2 regions of the Paenibacillus sp. FSL R7-0128 genome follow, and region 2 is predicted to be linked to the other one. Evidence: riboswitches for the same ligand, from Rfam matches in the RefSeq annotation. Region 2 holds a riboswitch; the other holds the start of a gene.
What was found. A riboswitch is a leader RNA that binds a small molecule or an ion and turns the genes downstream of it on or off. The one in region 2 is predicted to bind glycine.
Positions count from the first base shown of each region.

Region 1: another riboswitch for glycine. It lies ahead of NST26_RS32095 (amino acid permease); the one in region 2 lies ahead of gcvT (glycine cleavage system aminomethyltransferase GcvT).

Region 1 covers NZ_JBBOCD010000001.1:7,489,866-7,499,804, reverse strand. Annotated here, with positions in the region: gene NST26_RS32120 (sensor histidine kinase) at 1-746, opposite strand, end outside; gene NST26_RS32115 (ABC transporter substrate-binding protein) at 935-2,530, opposite strand; gene NST26_RS32110 (carbohydrate ABC transporter permease) at 2,601-3,515, opposite strand; gene NST26_RS32105 (ABC transporter permease) at 3,531-4,508, opposite strand; gene NST26_RS32100 (DUF5643 domain-containing protein) at 4,705-5,661, shown strand; glycine riboswitch at 5,825-5,904, shown strand; gene NST26_RS32095 (amino acid permease) at 6,048-7,424, shown strand; gene NST26_RS32090 (helix-turn-helix transcriptional regulator) at 7,459-8,406, shown strand; gene NST26_RS32085 (DinB family protein) at 8,500-9,042, shown strand; gene NST26_RS32080 (methyl-accepting chemotaxis protein) at 9,334-9,939, shown strand, end outside.
Region 2 covers NZ_JBBOCD010000001.1:6,983,885-6,993,823, forward strand. Annotated here, with positions in the region: gene uvrA (excinuclease ABC subunit UvrA) at 1-841, opposite strand, end outside; gene uvrB (excinuclease ABC subunit UvrB) at 1,298-3,289, opposite strand; gene NST26_RS29800 (flagellar motor protein) at 3,471-4,262, shown strand; gene NST26_RS29805 (flagellar motor protein MotB) at 4,259-5,155, shown strand; gene gcvH (glycine cleavage system protein GcvH) at 5,256-5,648, opposite strand; glycine riboswitch at 5,833-5,930, shown strand; glycine riboswitch at 5,934-6,034, shown strand; gene gcvT (glycine cleavage system aminomethyltransferase GcvT) at 6,116-7,240, shown strand; gene gcvPA (aminomethyl-transferring glycine dehydrogenase subunit GcvPA) at 7,237-8,589, shown strand; gene gcvPB (aminomethyl-transferring glycine dehydrogenase subunit GcvPB) at 8,586-9,939, shown strand, end outside.

The DNA of each region.
Region 1 (9,939 bases), 510 kb from region 2:
GAATTACCGTTACTCAGGCGAATCGAGGCATCAGCACGAGGGTTGGGCTGATTAAGCCGGCTGCGGATGAGCGCAAGATCTTTACTGGCGAACTGGCCCCAGAGTAATTTACCGTCATTGTCGATCATGCCGACCTGTCCGCTGCCCCCGGTAGACTCCAACTGGGTCAGGGGCTGGGCCAGAGAATCGATGCTGACCAGTACCCCCATGAGAAGCCGGCCGCTCTTGTCCGGCAGCACCTTGAATAACACCGGCTCTCCGCCGAGGGTCACGGTCTCCCACTTCAGGGAGGCCTGGAGATTAGGGGTCTTGAGGTGTGAAGACAGCCCCGAGGCAATCATCTCCTTCTCTTGGTAATACTCTTTCTGGCTGCTCAGGAAGAGTTCATCCCGGTCCTGATGGTAGACGAAGACACTGCGGATAATGGTATAGTAGCTGACATCGCTGTACCACTGGTCCATCAGCTTACGGATGGACAGATAATAATTGACGCTGTCGGGACCGCTGTCGGAATAGAGCTCCAGCAGCATGTTTTCATTGGCCGTACGCAGCAGATAATGGCTGGTCTGCTCCAGCAGCTCATCGAGTGTACCTAAGTGCAGGGTCAACGTGTCCGAAGCGGACTTCGCAACCTTCTCCCGGACAATGTTGGTGGAATAGAGATTGGTGTAGGAGAGAAAGAGGAACAGCGGCGTGACCAGCAGCAGGACAAGGGCACTCACTTTGAATCGCAATGATAGTTTCACAGTCTTCCCCCTTATCCTTAGGTACATTTACACGCTGAGCGGCAGGAAAGGGGAAGGACGGCAGCCGTCCTTCCCCTTAGCTTAAAATATAAGAATTTGTATGTTCCACACGACAACTTATCCTTATATTTCTCGCTGAAACGGGTGCCGTCCTTAAAAGGACGGCATCGTCGTTTTCACTTGTTTGTTTAGGATTGTTTGGCCTTCCAGGCATCGTATTGCTTCTGAACCTCGGCGCGGATCTCTTCAATGCCGTTAGCCTTAAGCTTCTTATTGTACTCCGTAAGCACCTTATCTACACCCAGGCTGCCCGTTTCCAGCAGCGGGCGGAATTCCTTGATAATGTTGCTGACCACGGAGACCTGTGTTTTGACAGCGTCGGTATTGAAGTTGAAGCCGAAGGACTTCACCTTATGGGCGCTCTCGTTATAAGCCTTGAATTTCTCCCACTTGTCGGCGCTTTCGCCTTCCCACAGATAGGTTATGGTCTGGTTACCGAACATCCATTCAATGCCCGGCGCCCAGCCGGTATCGGCACGGGTAGCAATGCCGTCAGGCAGCTTGATGAAGTTCTCTTTGCCTTCCACCTTCACATATTGCCGTCCTTCTACACCGAAGTCAATGAGATTGACCAGCACCGGATCGGTATGCAGAAGGTTCAGCAGCATCATGGTCCGCTCGGGATCAATCGAGGTGCGTCCGATGGCCATCATGGAGTTGCTGACGCTGGCTGTACTGATCTCGGGTTCATTCCCCTTCAGCTTCACCAGCTCAATGCCGGTAGCGATGGAATCTTCCTTGTCGGAATCCGGTTTGTCTGAACCGAATTTCATCCAGGTCTTACCGGCCTTGAAAGCGTCTTCAGTACTGGTTTTGGTCGTTGCGGCATCTTTATTGATGTAGCCTTTGCTGAACCAGTCGCCGTAGAGCTTCATCCGGTAGATTGCGGTGTCGGACTCCATGGAGCTGATCACCATCTTATCAGTCTTGGTATCCAGTACGATTCCGGCGGGAGCGCCGGCCACCAGCTCATAACGGAAGTTCTCCTTCATGCTCTCTCTGGTCTTGTCGAAGTAGCCCAGGGTATCGGAGCCGCTGCCGGAGAGCCAGATCGGCGCAATAGCCGGTTCCTTCTCCTTGATCGTCTGCAGCCATGGCTCCAGATCCTCCAGCGTCTCAATCGAGTTCACATCGAAGCCGTATTTATCTACCAGATCCTTGCGGAACATAATGGTATGGCTCTCACCAATTTCCTTATTGGTAGGAATCGCATAGATTTTGCCGTCTACGGTTCCGCCGTCCAGGAAGCGGGGATCAAGGGTCTCCTTGATGCCTTGTCCATATTTGGCTAACAGATCATCCAGCGGGAGGAACGCGCCCTTGGCTACGTTATTGGCGAAGTCGGCCCAGTTGGGGGCGAAGGTCAGATCAACCTGTTCACCGGACTGGTAAGCCAGTGCCATCTTCTCGGCCCAGGAGGACCAAGGGAGTCCCTGGAAGTCAATCTCGGCGTTGATTTTCTCTTTGAGATACTTATTGATCTCATCTACAACTGCCTTGGTATCATTCTGCGGGAAATTCCCGACCGTGTAAACTTTGAGCTTCCGGAACGTTGAGGTATCAGGACTCGTGCTGCCTTCCGTGCCAGCCGTTGTGGCTGCTGCTGTTGATTCTGCCTTGGACGGGGCGGATGCACCTGAATTGCCCCCGCCGCATCCGGTAATGCCCAGTATCACGGCAGTCAGAGCGGCAAGCACCGTGCCTGAGCTTCTTGTTGTTCTCATTTGTATGAACCTCCTCGAATGATAATTAGATCATATATTCTAACCGGCATTTACGCCAGAGCTAGACCGCTTAACCTTTGATTGCCCCTATAGTAAGGCCCTTGGTGAAGTACTTCTGGAAGAACGGATAGATGAACAGAATCGGACCAATCGACAGCACGACCATAGCCATCCGCAGACTTTCGGTCGGAACGGATTCCTGTACCATCAGGGCGACACCGCTGCCGGCAAGCTGGGTTTTGAAGAATTCCGCCTGGCGGATCATCTGAATCATGACGTATTGCAGGGAGAACTTGTCGGTGTCATTAATGAATAGCATGGAGTTGAACCAGTCATTCCAATACATCAGCGTAGTGAACAGACCGATCGTAGCCAGAACAGGCAGGGAGATCGGAAGCACAAGCTGGAAGAATATCCGCCATTCCGAGGCCCCGTCAAGCTTGCCGGATTCAATCATCTCCTCCGGGATCGTCTGCTGGAAGAAGGTACGGGTGATGAAGATATAGAAGGCATTGGACAGGCCGGGCAGGATCAGCGCAACCAGCGAGTCCTTCAGATCGAGATAGTTCACGTACAGCAGATAGAAGGGGACAAGCCCTCCCGAGAACAGCATGGTGATCAGCAGGTAGAAGTTGAATGTTTTTTTAAAGGGAAAATCCTTCCGGTAAAGCGGGTACGCATATAGCGCAATCAGCAGCACGGCCAGAACAGTCCCGATAATGGTAACGGTCAGGCTGACGCCATACGCCTTAACCAGTGTCTCCGAATGCTTGAACAGATATTGGTACGCGGATGCGTCGATATGATCGGGCCAGAATTTGTAACCCTGCAGCGTCAAGGCCTTCTCGTTGGTTAAGGAGATGGCGACAATGAGTAGGATCGGCAGAATACAGGCCAGGCTGAAGGCGATGAAGAACACATTCAGAATAATCTGGGCGGTAGTGGAGCCTTTGGTATAAGGGTTGCTTCGGGATGCAGTAGTCATTAGAATCCTCCGTTTCTAGAAAAGCGCCGTATCGCGGTTCAGCTTCCGGGCGAGAGCGTTCGCGCCGATGACCAGGAAGAAGCCGACGACCGATTGATAGAAATTCGCCGCTGAGGACATCCCCAGGTCGTTGAGCTGGATCAGGCCCCGGTAGACATAGGTGTCGATGACGTCCGTAGTCGAGCGCAGCGCACCGGAGTCCAGGGTCACATGGTAGAACAGCCCGAAGTCAGAGCGGAAGATGCCGCCCATGTTAAGAATCGTGAGAATGACCATGATCGGCGTGAGCAGCGGCAGGGTAATCTTGGTGATCTGCTGCCATTTGCTGGCGCCGTCCATCACCGCGGCTTCGTACAGCTCTTCGCTGATGCCGGTGATGGCTGCAAGGTAGATGACGCTGCCGATCCCGATGGAGTGCCACATTTTGGTGATCCACAGAATGTAAGGCCATGCGTTAGGATGCATATAGGCATTCACTGAGGAGTAGCCGAACATTGGCAGAATATGCTTGACCAGGAAGCCGTACTCCGGGTGCAGGAAGGCATAGACGATGAAGCTGACCACGACCATGGACAGGAAGTTCGGCATAATCATGACGGTCTGGAAGAACTTCGAAGCCAGCTTGTTACGCACCTCATTGATCGCAATGGCCAGCGAGACCGAGAGGATGAGTCCTGAGATAATGAAGACCACATTGTACCCCACGGTGTTGATGGTCACGCGCAAGGCGTCAGAGGTGGCGAACAGGAACCGGAAGTTGTCGAGCCCGGCCCAAGGACTGCCCATAATGCCGTCAATGTAGTTGATGTTCTTGAAGGCAATGAATAATCCGAACATCGGAATATAGCAGTTGATGAAAAAGATAATCGAGGTGGGCAGCAGCATCAGCAGCAGCACCCGGTATCGCACGATATTGTGCAGCAGACGGCCGAAACGGCCCTGGGGCGGTGTCGCTAACTTGGTGTTCATAGCTTGTGGTGCGGGATTTGCCATAAGTTCTAACCTCACTCTACTTGTTCTGGATGAACTTATTATAGTAGAGCGGATGAACCGAATTCTCTCTTGCAAATGACCCTGTTTATTCAAAAATGACTTTGTGCAAGTAGGATGTTATTCTGCGCTCCTGTCACAAAATAGCAGCAGGGGAACGTTATACCTGTATATTCTTAATCAGCAAAGGAGAGAAACTATGTACACGATCAGCTTAAATACGATGAAGAAAGCAATGATAGCAACAGCAGTAACCGTTGTACTCGGAGGGACAGTTGTCGGCGGGGGATTCACTGTACCCGTAGCGGCGGCAGCCGATGTCAACAAGGCAACTAAGGCTGGCAGCGCCTTTGCGGTCAGTGACAGCACCGTGCTGAAGGCGCTTGTCCAGAAAGGGCTTGCTGCTGCCCCGAATCAGACCGTGACCCAGGAAGGGGTGACCCTGACTCTAACCGATCTGATCTATGACAATAACGAGCTTGTCGCAGGTATCCGGCAGGAGGGAGGGACGGTGGGCAAGAACGGTTCTTTCATGGACCAGACCAGGAATGTGGACGTGTTGATCAATGGGAAAAAGCTGCTGTTTGATACTTCCATCATTCCCAATTTGGAAGATACGGACACGGCGTTGATCTGGCTGACCAAAGGAGCCATGAAGCAGCAAATCCCGGACAAATTCGACCTAACGCTGAAGGCATACGCCAACGGGGTGAAGGAGCCGTTTATTTTCAAAGTTCAAGTGAACAAGCTGGGGACCCTGTTAAGCCTGAAGCCGGGCGTCTCCAAGAAGAACAACAAATTCAATTATACGGTGAATTCCTTCGAGATGACCGCGTTAACGATGTCTCTGCAGGTGACCTTTAAGGGTGAAGTTCCGGCAGCGGCCAAGTCCAAGGTGAACCCGGAAAGAATGTTATATGACCTTGTGGATGAGAAGGGGAATGTGATCTCGCCGTGGGGCAAGCCGTTTGAGAAGGTTAAAACAAGCGGTACCGAGGAACAGAACTATAGTGCATTCCCAGCCGTTCCGAAGTCCATTAGCGTGAAGCCTTTTACGTATTCCAAAGATGCCAGCGGGAAGATGTTCAAAGACAAGCAGGGCCAATGGGCTAAAACTTATTATAAAGACCTGGAAACCAAAATTACGGTTAAATAACGTGCAATGAAGCAGTGCAGGACACCCGGCGATGACCACGAGAGTAACAAATGATATTGACAGAAGTCTGGACTGTGCATAGAATTGAAAAATATTTACATGAAGTCAGCTTCAAATAATTGAATATTCGCAAGCTATGAAGGCTATGGATCACACTATAGCTGGAGCAGCTTCTGGAGAGACTGCGGGAGACCGCAGCGCCGAAGGGTTCACAATCTCAGGCAAAAGGACAGAAGAGTACCGAATTTGTGTTTTGCCGTGCGGATTAGCCGCTGCTGCAGACGCTTATTTGGAACCTCTTATGAACCGGGAGATTGGATGATATCCAGTCTCCTTTTTGCGTTACCCGGCAGGACAGCGTCATATACACTAAGGGGGAAACAGGTATGGCACAGACAGAGTTAAAAAGAGAGCTTGCAAACCGGCATGTCCAGCTTATTGCCATCGGAGGTACGATTGGCACAGGTTTATTCCTGGGATCGGGTAAAGCCATTCAGCAGGCCGGGCCCTCCATCATGCTCACGTATCTGATCGTGGGGATTGCCGTGTTTTTTGTAATGCGGGCGCTGGGGGAGCTGCTGCTCTCGAAGGCGGGGTATCAGTCTTTTACAGACATTGCTGAGGATTACCTGGGGCCGCGGGCGGCGTTCATTACGGGCTGGACCTACTGGTTCTGCTGGATTATGACGGCGATGGCCGATGTGATTGCGGTGGGCGTCTATGTGCAGTACTGGTTCGATATTCCGCAGTGGGTGCCGGCCGTGATCTGCCTGATCATTCTGCTCGGACTCAATCTGCTCACGGTCAAAAGCTTCGGCGAACTCGAATTCTGGTTTGCTCTGATCAAGGTGGTTACGATTCTGGCTCTGATTGGCCTGGGGATTGTCCTGCTGGTAACCCAGTTCAAGACAGATGCAGGCTCAGTGTCGGTCCGCAATCTCTGGGAGCACGGGGGCGTGTTCCCGAACGGGGTGAAGGGCTTCCTGTTCTCCTTCCAGATGGTGGTATTCGCCTATGTCGGCGTGGAGCTGGTGGGGGTATCGGCAGCGGAGACGGCTAATCCTGAGAAAAACATCCCGTCCGCGATCAACAAAATTCCGCTGCGGATTCTCTTCTTCTATGTCGGCGCGCTCTTCGTGCTGCTGTGCATTAATCCCTGGACCCAGCTTAGCGCGGCTGAAAGTCCGTTCGTGCGCACCTTCAGTCTGGTCGGGATTCCGATTGCTGCGGGGATTATCAATTTCGTGGTCTTAACCTCGGCAGCCTCCGCCTGCAACAGCGGGATGTTCTCGACCAGCCGGATTCTCTACAATCTGAGCAGACGGAATCAGGCCTCGCCTCAGCTTGGCAAGCTGAACCGGAATCATGTGCCTGCGAATTCCTTATTCCTCTCCACGCTGGTGATTTCTGCCGGGGCACTGCTCAGCAAGCTTATTCCGGGTCAGGCCTTCGGTATCGTGACTACGATCAGCGCCATTTGCTTCATCTGGGTCTGGGGCGTTGTGCTGGTCTGCCATATCAAGTATAAAAGGAACCGCCCGGACTTACATGCCGCTTCCAAATTTAAAGCGCCGTTCACCCCCGTAATTAACTATGCCGTCCTGACGCTGTTCGCCGCCATTCTTGTGATCATGCTCTTTGCTGCTGAGACCCGTCCGGCTCTGTTGTTCACCCCGCTCTGGTTCATCCTGCTGTTCGTTCTGTATTCCATTAGAAGCCGTAAGGAGAAAAGTGAACAGGAAATCAGTATAATCAATACATAAACTGATTTCAGGATGAAGAGGGTGCAGCCGCCGCATGAACAAGACAGACCGCATGTTAGCCATCGTACTGGAGCTGCAGCGCAAAGGGGTCGTACGGGCAGAGGATCTGGCGTCCGTCTTCGAGACTAGTGTAAGAACCATCTACCGCGATATCCAGGCGCTTAGTGAAGCTGGAGTGCCGGTGGTAGGAGCTACAGGTCAGGGATATTCGCTGGTAAAAGGGTATTTCCTGCCCCCGGTCAGCTTCACCGCCGAGGAGGCAGTGACCCTGCTGATCGGGACGGATTTCGTGGAGCAGCGGTTCGACACTCAGTATGGTAACCAGGCCTCCGCAGCAGGGAGGAAGATTGAAGCGGTTCTCCCGGAGGATGTCAAGGAGAATACCGCCCGGCTCCGCCAGAGCATCCTGCTGCTGAATACCAGTAAAGATAAGCTGCAAGGACAGGAGAAGGAGTACATGGAGCAGATCCGCCGCGCGATTCTGGAGCAGCGGAAGATCAGCTTCGGGTATACGAAGGGCAGACAGGAAGCTGACGGAAGTCACCGGAGTGTCCGAACCGCTTCGCCGTATGGACTTGTCCTGAACAGAGGCGCCTGGACCCTGGTCGCCTGGTGCTGGCTGCGGCAGGAGATCCGTCATTTCCGGTTATCCAGAATGAGCGGGCTTACCGTTCTGGGTGACCGGTTCGAAGTGCCTGCGGATTTCGATCTGCACGAGTACCAGCCGGAGGATGACCGCCATGTACGCGTGTGCATTTTGGTTCAGCCGGAGATCGCGGGCAAGGCGGCTGAATCGGGTAACTTTTATCTGGAGGCAGTGGAGGACCGGGCAGACGGCAGGCTTATGACCTTCCGCGTGCGCCAGCCCGAGGACCTGCTGCAATGGGTGCTTGGCTGGGGAGCGGGGGCGGTTGTCCTGGAGCCGGAAGCCTTGCGGAAGCTTGTGCGGGAGGAAGCGGCGAGAATGCTGGAACGCTACTGACATAATGTTGTCAGTAGCGGTTGTGTATATTCAGGTCAGACCGAAGAATAAAGGAGCTGCCTGAATATTATGAATATGAATATGAATAAGAATATGAAGACAACAGAAGCCTTACAGCAGTTTGAGAAGACTGCCCATCACTATCTTATGGAATTAGATATCTTCAGTATGGAGCAGCTGCTGCGGCAGCCTGCCGAGGGAGAGTGGTCTCTCGGGCAGATGGTCCAGCATTTGATACAATCGGCGCTGTACATGCAGCTCCGTAATATCGATCAGTGTCTGGCCGGGAACGGGGAAGCGGCGGGGAATGAAGCAGAGATGACCCCGGATGGTAAAGCGATTTTTGCCGGGGGCAGCTTCCCGCCTGTACGCGTTCATGTTCCGCCGTCACCGCAGTACACGCCGGTACAGCCGGAGAGCAAGGAGCAGTTGATCCAGGGTCTGCACACCGTGATGGACCGTATGCGGGAGACCCTGCCGAAGCTTGCGCAGGCACCTGAGCACAGCACTGTCCCTCATCCCCGCTTCGGCCCCTTGACTGCAGCAGAATGGTATCTGCTGATCGAGATGCACTACCGCCACCACTTGCTTCAACTGGACCGGTTGAAGGATGCAATAGGGGCAGGAGTACAATAGAGTTAAGCCGCAATGAGCGAAGGAAAGCCGAAGCCTGTCAGCAATAGACGACGGGTTCCGGCTTTTTTGGTTGAAAAACCGCCCACAATGGTCACGCCTGCAGGTAGGCGAAGAAAATGGGGGTGCTGCTTGAAGCACCCGCATCCTTCACCCGTCAGACTGATGCTGTGATTATAAATCAATTTTTAATTATTCATTTTTGAATAAAGGAGGTTTTTCGCAAAATGTCGAACTTAACTCAAGATTTCACTGTACCGTGAAGCTACCTGAAATAGAAGGAGAACCGCATCTATGAAAAACATCGTCCGCTCCCTTGAAGAACTAATGAATCTGGCACCCATTCTGAAAGCTGCTTTTCCTTACGATATCTCAATTGCCATCTGCGACACAGAGAAGTTCCTTGCCTATTACCCCGGTGATTCCATTGATCTGGGCATCCGGGCAGGGCAGATCATTCAGGCAGATGAGCCTCTGTATCATGCGCTGAAGCAGGATGAATACTCGGTGGCTAATGTCCCCAGGGAATATTACGGGTATGAATTTGTGGGTACAGTTCTGCCGGTACATGGGGAGGATGAGGAGGTCTGTGGGGCGGTATGTATTCAGGTACGCAGGCAGACGGAGCTGCGGGAGATCGCGGACCGGATGGCGCTGTCCCTGAATCAGGCCAATGCGCGGATTAGCCAGGTCGCGGACGGCTCAGGCCTGCTTGCCGATTATTCGCAGAAGCTGCTGATTCAATCGGATGCAACGGCTTATAGTGTCCGTAAAAGCAGTGAGGTTCTGGCGGTGCTGAGGAAGGTGGCCGACCAGACGAACCTGCTTGGCATTAACGCGGCGATTGAAGCCGCCCATGCCGGGGAGCGGGGCCGGGGCTTCGACGTTGTGGCTAAGGAG
Region 2 (9,939 bases):
CATCACATTCAGGACAGGCTCCAAATGGACTGTTGAAGGAGAACATACGCGGCGCCAGCTCTTCTATGCTGAATCCGCAGACCGGACAAGCAAAGCTTGCACTGAACAGCAGCTCTTCCTGGCCCATCACATCAACGAGAATCTGACCACCGGACAGCTTCAGCGCAGTCTCCAGGGAATCGGTAAGCCGGGTCTCAATATCATCCTTAATTACAATCCGGTCAACAACAACCTCAATCGTATGCTTTTTATTCTTCTCCAGTACAATATCTTCCGTCACTTCGCGCAGCTCACCATCCACACGTACACGGACGAAGCCTTGCTTCGAGATATCTGTGAACAGACCCTTATGCTCACCCTTACGGCCGGAAATGACCGGGGCCAGAATCTGCAGACGGGTCTTCTCCGGGTATTGCATGATCCGGTCCACCATCTGTTCAACGGTCTGCGAAGTGATCTCTATGCCATGATCCGGACAATGCGGATGGCCGATCCGGGCAAAGAGCAGCCGCAGATAGTCATAGATTTCGGTAACCGTCCCTACCGTGGAACGCGGGTTACGGCTAGTCGTCTTCTGGTCAATTGATATGGCCGGGGAGAGTCCGTCGATGGAATCTACATCTGGCTTCTCCATCTGGCCCAGGAACTGGCGCGCATAGGCAGACAACGACTCGACATACCGGCGTTGACCCTCGGCGTAGATGGTATCGAAGGCCAGGGAGGATTTGCCCGAGCCGCTCAGTCCCGTCAGCACGACGAAGCGGTCACGCGGAATCGTTACGTCGATGTTCTTGAGGTTATGGGCCCTCGCGCCCTTGATTACTATACTTTCATGTGCCAACGGTACCTCTCCTTTAAGGGGAATTTAAAATGGAAAAACATTTTGGGAAATATTTTCGATCCCTCCCAAACCCTCCCTTCCAAGGGAGGGCCCCAAGGGTTGCACCCTCTGGACACCCGCAAACTTGGCGGAAGGAATTAGGCGGGTGGATGGACGACTACTGTGGCATTAGGCCCGCTAACCCCTACGGGGCCGCTATACTTACAGAGCAGGGTACGGCTCGCTTCCGCTTGCCGCAGACGCTGTCCCTTCGGGATACGCGCTATGGCTTAACTGCACACTCTCCCTGCGGGATACGTGCTTAGGGCTTGAGTGCACGCTGTCCCTTCGGGATTCGCGCTAAGGGCTTAACTGCGGGCTGTTCCTGCGGAATGCGCAAAGAACTTTAACCATACTATCTTCAAAAGGAACGGCCTGAATAGCGCCGTTCCCTGGATCGTTAACTTCTCGGCCGGGTTACTCTGCCCGTAGCTCAAGCAAGGCATCACGCAGCTCGGCGGCGCGCTCAAATTGCAGGTTCTTGGCGGCATCCTTCATCTCGGCCTCCAGACGCTGCATCAGGCTCTGCTTGTCTTTCTTGTTGAGCTTGCCGCCAACACCAGTGAGGTAATCAGCCTTAGACTCGGCCACCTTGGTCGCCTCGATGATATCGCGCACCTTCTTGTTGATGGTCGTCGGGGTAATCCCGTGCTTCTCATTATGGGCGATCTGAATCTCACGGCGGCGCTGGGTCTCGCTCATGGCCTTCTCCATGGAGTCCGTAATGCGGTCCCCGTACATAATGACCCGGCCCTCCGAGTTACGGGCGGCACGGCCGATCGTCTGGATCAGCGAACGCTCGGAACGGAGGAAGCCTTCCTTGTCAGCATCCAGAATCGCGACTAGCGACACCTCCGGCAGGTCAAGACCTTCTCTGAGCAGGTTAATACCGACCAACACATGGAAGGTGCCTAGACGGAGATCACGCAGAATCGCCATCCGCTCCAGTGTCTTGATATCGGAGTGCATATAACGTACCTTGATGCCAATCTCCTTGAAGTAGTCCGTCAGGTCCTCAGACATCTTCTTCGTAAGGGTGGTGACGAGAACACGCTCATCGCGTTCTACCCGGTCACGGATTTCATTGATCAGATCATCGATCTGCCCTTCGGTAGGGCGCACTTCAATGATCGGATCAAGCAGACCGGTAGGACGGATAATCTGCTGGACCATCGTATCGCAATGCTCCATCTCATAAGGTCCAGGTGTTGCGGACACGTATACAATCTGGCTCACCTTGTCTTCGAATTCCTCGAATTGCAGCGGACGGTTATCCAGTGCAGACGGCAGGCGGAACCCGTGTTCTACAAGGACTGTCTTACGCGCACGGTCACCGTTATACATCGCCCGGATCTGCGGCAGCGTCACATGAGACTCGTCAATCACAATCAGCATGTCATCCGGGAAATAGTCCATCAATGTATAAGGAGTCGCTCCCGGCTCCCGGAAGGTAAGCGGACCGGAATAGTTCTCGATCCCTGAACAGAAGCCGACTTCCTTCATCATCTCGATATCATAACGGGTCCGCTGCTCCAGCCGCTGGGCCTCCAGCAGCTTGCCTGCTTCACGGAGCACAGCCAGCCGCTCCTCCAGCTCACGCTCAATATTGACCAGCGCTACACGCATGGTCTCTTCCTGGGTAACGAAGTGAGACGCCGGGAAAATCGCGATATGATCGCGTTCGCCGATCAGCTCGCCTGTCAGAACATCAATTTCCGTAATCCGTTCGATCTCGTCTCCGAACAGCTCTACCCGGATCGCATGCTCGCCCTGGGATGCCGGGAAGATCTCAACGACATCCCCGCGCACACGGAACGTACCGCGCACGAAATTAATATCATTGCGCTGATACTGGATATCTACGAGCCGGCTCAGAATCTGATTACGCGGCTTCTCCATTCCTACACGCAGCGAGAGCAGCAGGCTTCCGTATTCCTGCGGCGAACCGAGACCATAAATACAGGACACACTCGCCACAATAATGACATCACGGCGTTCGAACAGCGAGCTTGTTGCCGAGTGGCGGAGCTTGTCGATTTCTTCATTTATGCTGGAGTCTTTCTCAATGTAGGTATCGGAGGAAGGAATGTACGCCTCTGGCTGGTAGTAATCGTAGTAACTGACGAAGTAATCCACGGAATTGCTCGGAAAAAATTCTTTGAACTCACTCGCCAGCTGCGCAGCAAGCGTCTTGTTGTGCGCAATAACCAGCGTGGGGCGGTTCAACTTGGAAATCACTTGTGCGATGGTAAAGGTCTTGCCTGTACCGGTCGCTCCCAGCAGCGTCTGGTGCTTTTTGCCCTGCCGGATGCCGTCCAATAACTCTTCTATGGCATGAGGCTGATCGCCCTGGGGTGTATACTCGGACTCCAGTTCAAAAGTCTTCGTACTGACGACAATATCACTCATTTGCCCGTCTCCCCTCTATCGTCTAGAATATATGAATATATTATAATTTTAACCCTAATCATCCTTCATCCATACCAAGCTGAAAAATATGGAAGATAGGAATGCACGTTCCCGTTTATTATACAGCGTTGCCCAGACTGTTGCAAACCATAATATATAGAAATTTAAGGAGCCTGAATTTATGGATTTCATTACAATACTCGGCCTGCTGGCCGGAATTGCCGCTATGATCGGCGGTTTTCTGTGGGAGGGCGGCAGCCTGTCCGGCCTGCTGCAGCCCAATGCTGCCCTGATCGTATTCGGCGGCACCCTTGCGGCTGTACTCATCAGCTTCCCGGCGTCCAAGCTCCGCAGCATTCCGGCGGCGCTCCGCCTGGCTTTTGGCAGACAACGGGATACCAGCCGGGAACAAGCCGAAGAATTGATTGCTATGGCTGCACTAACGCGGCGCGGCGGTGTTCTCGCCCTGGAGAAACGAGCGGAGGAACATCCCGACCCCTTCACCCGTGAAGGCCTGTTTCTGATTGTCGACGGCAATGACCCGGATCAGGTCCGGCAGATTCTGGAGCTTGGGATGGATGCCAAGGAACTGAAATATGAAGGCTATGCCAAAATATTCGAAGCCGCCGGCGGCTATGCACCGACCATGGGCATTATCGGTACCGTTATGGGCCTGATCCGGGTTCTGAGCAACTTAACGGACCCTTCGAATCTGGGCGCGTCCATTGCCGTAGCTTTTACAGCAACGCTCTATGGCGTAGCCAGCGCCAATCTAATCTTTTTACCCATTGCCTCCAAAATCAAATCCCGCAGCCAAAGTGAGCTAGGCACCATGGAGATGCTGCTCGTCGGCATTCTGTCCCTGCAGAACGGGGACCACCCGCATCTGGTCCGTCAAAAGCTGGCCCCTTTCCTGGCAGACGCCCCTAAACGCAGCGCCAGCACCAGCACCAGTCCGGGAGACCCGTTATGAGACAAAGAAACCGCCGGCAGCACCGCGCCGCCGCAGGGAAAGAGAGCCGGGACCGCTGGATGATTACCTATGCGGATCTGATCACGCTTCTGCTTATTTTCTTCGTGATTCTGTATGCCATGAGCAGTCTCGATTCGCAGAAATATGCCATTGTCAGCGGCTCCTTATCGGATACCTTCAAGAGCGGAAGTACAGTACTGGAAGGCGGAAGCGGCGTTCTGGAGGGCAATCAGGGCATTACAGGGACTGACGTTTCGAAGGGTCATAATGAAGACGGCAGCACCGCTGACACGCCTTCGGCCACAGACTCTGGGGATGCGAACGGACTCAATGGACACGGGGCAGATACACCTGCAGCCGGACAAGAAGGAGATGGGGCTGGACACCAGCCGTCTGCGCGCGAGCTTGCTTTTCGTGAACAGGAGGCGAAGCTGGCTGCGCTTATGGGCGTTATCACCCAATACGTGGAGGAGAATAACCTGGGTGAGCAGATTTTTGTTGCCGATAAGCCGCAGGGCATTGCGATCACGCTCAGTGACCGCTTCCTGTTCGATGCGGGTAAGGCTGAGCTGAAATCGCCTGCACTCCCTGCACTGCGCCAGCTCTCCGGCCTGTTCCGCGGCATCGGCGCCACCATCAGCATCGAAGGCCACACCGACAATGTTCCCGTGACGCCAGGCTCAGTGTACAAAGACAACTGGGAGCTATCGGGCGCCCGGGCGCTGTCGGTCCTGCGCTTTTTTCTGGACAAAGAGGGGCTGAGCCCCGATACCTTCCAGTACGCGGGTTATGCCGATACCCGGCCTGCATATGATAATGCGACCACCGAAGGCAGACAGAAGAACCGCCGGGTCGAACTCATTGTTCTGCGCCAGCTGCAGGAGACGGAATAATATACAGACGCAAAAAGACAGACCTCTCACATTAGTAACATCTAATGTAATAAAGAGAGGTCTGCCGTATTAACATCCGCTTCCGCAAATAAGCTAACTTTTATTCCCCAACCAGTTCCTTGTACGCAGCCGCATCCAGCAGGCCGGTTACTGCCTCTGCGAACTCAGCATCAAGCTCCAGCTCAAAAATCCAACCGTCTCCGTAGGGCTGATCGTTGATCAGCTCCGGGCTGGCCTCCAGCGCATCGTTGATCTTGGTCACCTTACCGGATACGGGTGAATATAGCTCCGATACCGTCTTCACGGACTCAATACTGCCCACGCTGTCACCAGCGGAGATTGCCGCGCCGACTTCCGGGAATTCTACAAACACGATATCGCCGAGCAGATGCTGCGCATGATCCGTAATCCCTACACGTACTACGCGTCCCTCGCCCTGCTGCGCCCACTCATGCTCTTCGCTGTATAGCAGGTTGTCAAGCACTTCACTCATGTCCAAGCCGCCTCTTTTCCGTAATTGGAGTTCTAAATTTAGTTATAGCCTAAGTTATCGGCTTGCCTAATGTCAATATAACTGACAGTAAAATTAAATTTGTCAACTTTTTGACGTTTTTTGATTGACAGGGCGGAGGGTTACCCGGTTTAATGGAGTCAGTAGAAAAACATATGGTTTGCGAATGATGGCATAGGGAGAGACTGTCTCACAGGAAGACAGCGCCGAAGGAGTAAGCCCGGGATGGGTGAATCTCTCAGGCAAAAGGACCTTTGCCGGACGCATCTCTGGAGAGCATCCGGATGCCTGCGCCGCAGGCTTCACGGATCACCAACGGGGAAACCTGCGCTGCAATGCAGGGTAACTCTCAGGTACCAAGGACAGAGCGAAAGTCCATTTATGCATACGTGCATAATGGCTTTCGCCTGTCCTTTTTCGTATGTAATCAAAGCCAAGGGAGTGACGAGATGGAGTCTTTGAGAAGAACGCCTTTTTATGATCTCTATGCCGCGTATGCGGAGTCCAGATGTATTGATTTTGGCGGCTGGGAGCTGCCGGTTCAGTTCACAGGGATCGTGAAGGAGCATGAAGCCGTCCGCAATCAGGCCGGACTGTTCGATGTCTCCCACATGGGAGAATTCATGGTTACCGGAGAGGGCGCAGAAGCCTTCCTCCAGAGAATGACCACGAATGATGTCAGCCGCTTGGAAGACGGCGCGGCGCAGTATACGCTGATGCTCTATCCAAGCGGCGGAGTGGTGGACGATCTGCTCGTATACCGTCTGGGCGAGGAGCGTTACATGCTTGTCGTCAATGCGTCGAATATCGACAAGGACTTCCAGTGGCTGCAGGAGCATCTCACCGCTGAGTTCAGCGGGGTCACTCTGAACAATGTCTCGGATGAGACCCTGCTGCTTGCCTTGCAGGGACCGCTGGCTGAGACCATCCTTGCCAAAGTGACGGACGCTCCTCTAACGGAACTCAAGCCTTTTCACTTCATCGAACACGCCGAGGTCTGCGGCGTCAGCGTCCTGCTCTCCCGCTCCGGATATACCGGTGAGGATGGCTTCGAGCTGTACGCTCCTGCTGATACGGCGGCTACCCTCTGGAAGGGCCTGCTGGAAGCAGGCGCTCCGCATGGCCTGACTCCTGCCGGACTCGGCGCACGCGACACGCTGCGCTTCGAGGCCAAACTGCCGCTGTACGGCCAGGAGCTGTCGGCGGATATCACTCCACTCGAAGCCGGTGTCCAGTTCTTCGTGAAGTTGGATGCAGGCGACTTCATCGGCCGTGACGCCCTGCTGAAGCAGAAGGAAGCCGGTCTGCCCCGTCGTCTTGTGGGCCTGGAGATGATCGACCGTGGCATTCCCCGCTCCCACTATCCCGTATACGCGGATGGAGTGAAGATCGGTGAAGTAACGACAGGCACCCAGTCCCCGACCCTGAAGCGGAATCTCGGACTCGCCCTGCTGGATACTGCCTATACGGAGATCGGTACAGAGGTGTACGTAGAGATCCGCGGCAAGCAGCTCAAGGCTGCCGTCATCAAAGCCCCATTCTACAAAAGAAGCCAAGGAGTGAAGCCGCAATGAAGCACCGCTATCTGCCTATGACCGGGCAAGACCGCGCAGAAATGATGGAGACCGTAGGCATACAGTCCATCGATGAGCTGTTCGCCGATATTCCGCAGTCTGTCCGTTACCAGGGAACCCTGCCGATGTCCGGCGCCCTGGATGAGTACGCACTGCTTCGCCATATGAAGGGGCTCGCCGACAAGAATGCCGATTTCGACACCCACGCCAGCTTCCTCGGTGCCGGATTATACGATCACCACGTTCCGGTCGTCATCAACCATGTGATTTCCCGTTCGGAATTCTATACCGCCTATACCCCTTATCAGCCGGAGATCAGTCAGGGTGAGCTACAGGCGATCTTCGAATTCCAGTCCTATATCTGTGAACTGACCGGGATGAAGGTCGCCAATGCCAGTATGTATGACGGTGCAACGGCCCTGTCCGAAGCGGCTGTGCTGGCCGCAGGTGCCACCAAACGCAAGAAGCTGATTGTCTCCCGTACGGTTCACCCGGAAGCGCGTCAGGTGCTGCGTACCTCCGCCAACGCCTGGGGCCTGCAAATTGTAGAGATTGATTATGCTGACGGGGTAACTGATCTCGCCAAGCTGGCTGAAGCCATCGACAGCGATACGGCTGCCGTTCTGGTTCAGTCGCCCAACTTCTTCGGCGGTATTGAAGATCTGCGCCAGATCGAGCCGCTGATCCATGCGGTCAAGGGACTGCTCGTGGTCAGCGCGAACCCCATTGCACTTGGCGTATTGGAGTCCCCCGGACGGCTTGGCGCAGACATCGTAGTCGGCGACGCGCAGCCGCTGGGTATCGCCGCATCACTGGGTGGACCCACCTGCGGATTCTTCGCAGTGGCCGAACCGCTCATGCGCCGGATGCCGGGCCGGATCGTCGGCCAGACCGTTGACCGGAATGGCAAGCGCGGCTTCGTGCTGACGCTCCAAGCCCGCGAACAGCATATCCGCCGGGAGAAGGCGACCTCAAATATCTGCTCCAACCAGGCGCTCTTGGCGCTGTGCGCTTCCGTCTACCTGTCCGTGATGGGCAAGGAGGGCATGCGCGAGGTGGGTGAGCTGAACATCCGCAAGAGTCACTATGCCGCTGGGCGGCTGGCTGAAATCACCGGCGCTGAGCGCGTCTTCACGGCCCCGTTCTTCAATGAATTTGTCTTGAAGCTCCCGGAGGGCAGCAGTGTGAGTGCAGTGAACTCCAAGCTGCTGAAGGAAGGCTATCTGGGCGGTTATGACTTAGGCCGGGATTATCCCGAGCTGTCCGGACATATGCTGGTTGCCGTAACGGAGAAACGAAGCAAGACCGAAATTGACGAATTCGCAAGCGCACTGGAGGGCTGTGTATGAAACCGGAACAAAGTCTGATTTTTGAATTAAGCCGTCCCGGCCGCTCGGCCTACTCCCTGCCTCAATGTGATGTGCCGCAGGACGAAGGCATTGACTCCCTCCTTCCCGAAGGGCTGCTGCGCAGTGAGCCGGTCGTACTGCCGGAGGTATCCGAGGTGGATGTCATCCGCCACTATACCGCCCTGTCCCGCCGCAACTTCGGAGTCGATAACGGCTTCTATCCGCTCGGCTCCTGCACTATGAAATACAACCCGAAGATCAACGAGGATGTCGCCCGCTTCCCGGGACTCTCCAGGATCCATCCGTACCAGCCGGAGGAGAGCATCCAGGGTGCGCTTGAACTGATGTACACGCTGCAAAAGGATCTCGCCGCCCTGACCGGCATGGATGCCGTATCCCTGCAGCCTGCTGCCGGAGCCCATGGCGAGTGGACCGGCCTGATGATGATCCGCGCCTACCATGAGAGCCGCGGAGAGGTCCGCTCCAAGGTCATCGTGCCCGATTCCTCGCACGGCACCAATCCAGCAAGTGCCGCCGCAGCGGGACTCGACACCGTGACCATCCCCTCCAACGACAAGGGAATGGTCGATCTCGAAGCGCTGAAGGCAGCTGTCGGCAGCGACACCGCCGCGCTGATGCTCACGAACCCGAGTACTCTTGGACTCTTCGAGACGCAGATCGTCGAGATCGCCGCAATTGTCCATGAAGCGGGCGGCCTGCTCTATTATGATGGAGCGAACTCCAACGCGATTATGGGCATTACCCGCCCGGGCGATATGGGCTTCGATGTCGTGCATCTCAACCTGCACAAAACGATGAGCACACCGCATGGCGGCGGCGGACCGGGAGCCGGACCGGTCGGCGTGAAGGCGAAGCTGATCCCGTTCCTGCCGCAGCCTACTGTGGTCCGCAGCGAAGACGGCAGCTTCTCGCTGGACTGTGGCGGGCCGGAATCGATCGGCCGCGTCAAAGCCTTTTACGGAAACTTCGGGATTCTCGTCCGTGCTTATGCGTATATCCGTACCTACGGTCCCGACGGCCTCCGCGAGGTGTCCGAGAACGCCGTGCTGAACGCCAACTATATGATGCACCGGCTGGCTCCTTACTTCGAGATTCCCTTCCCGGGCGTCTGCAAGCATGAATTCGTCATGTCCGGTAAGAACCTTAAGCAATACGGTGTACGTACCCTCGATGTAGCCAAACGGCTGCTCGACTTCGGCTATCATCCGCCAACCGTCTACTTCCCGCTGACGGTAGAGGAATGTATGATGATTGAGCCGACCGAGACCGAGAGCAAGGAGACGCTCGACGGTTTCATTGAGACGATGATCCGAATCGTTAAGGAAGCGG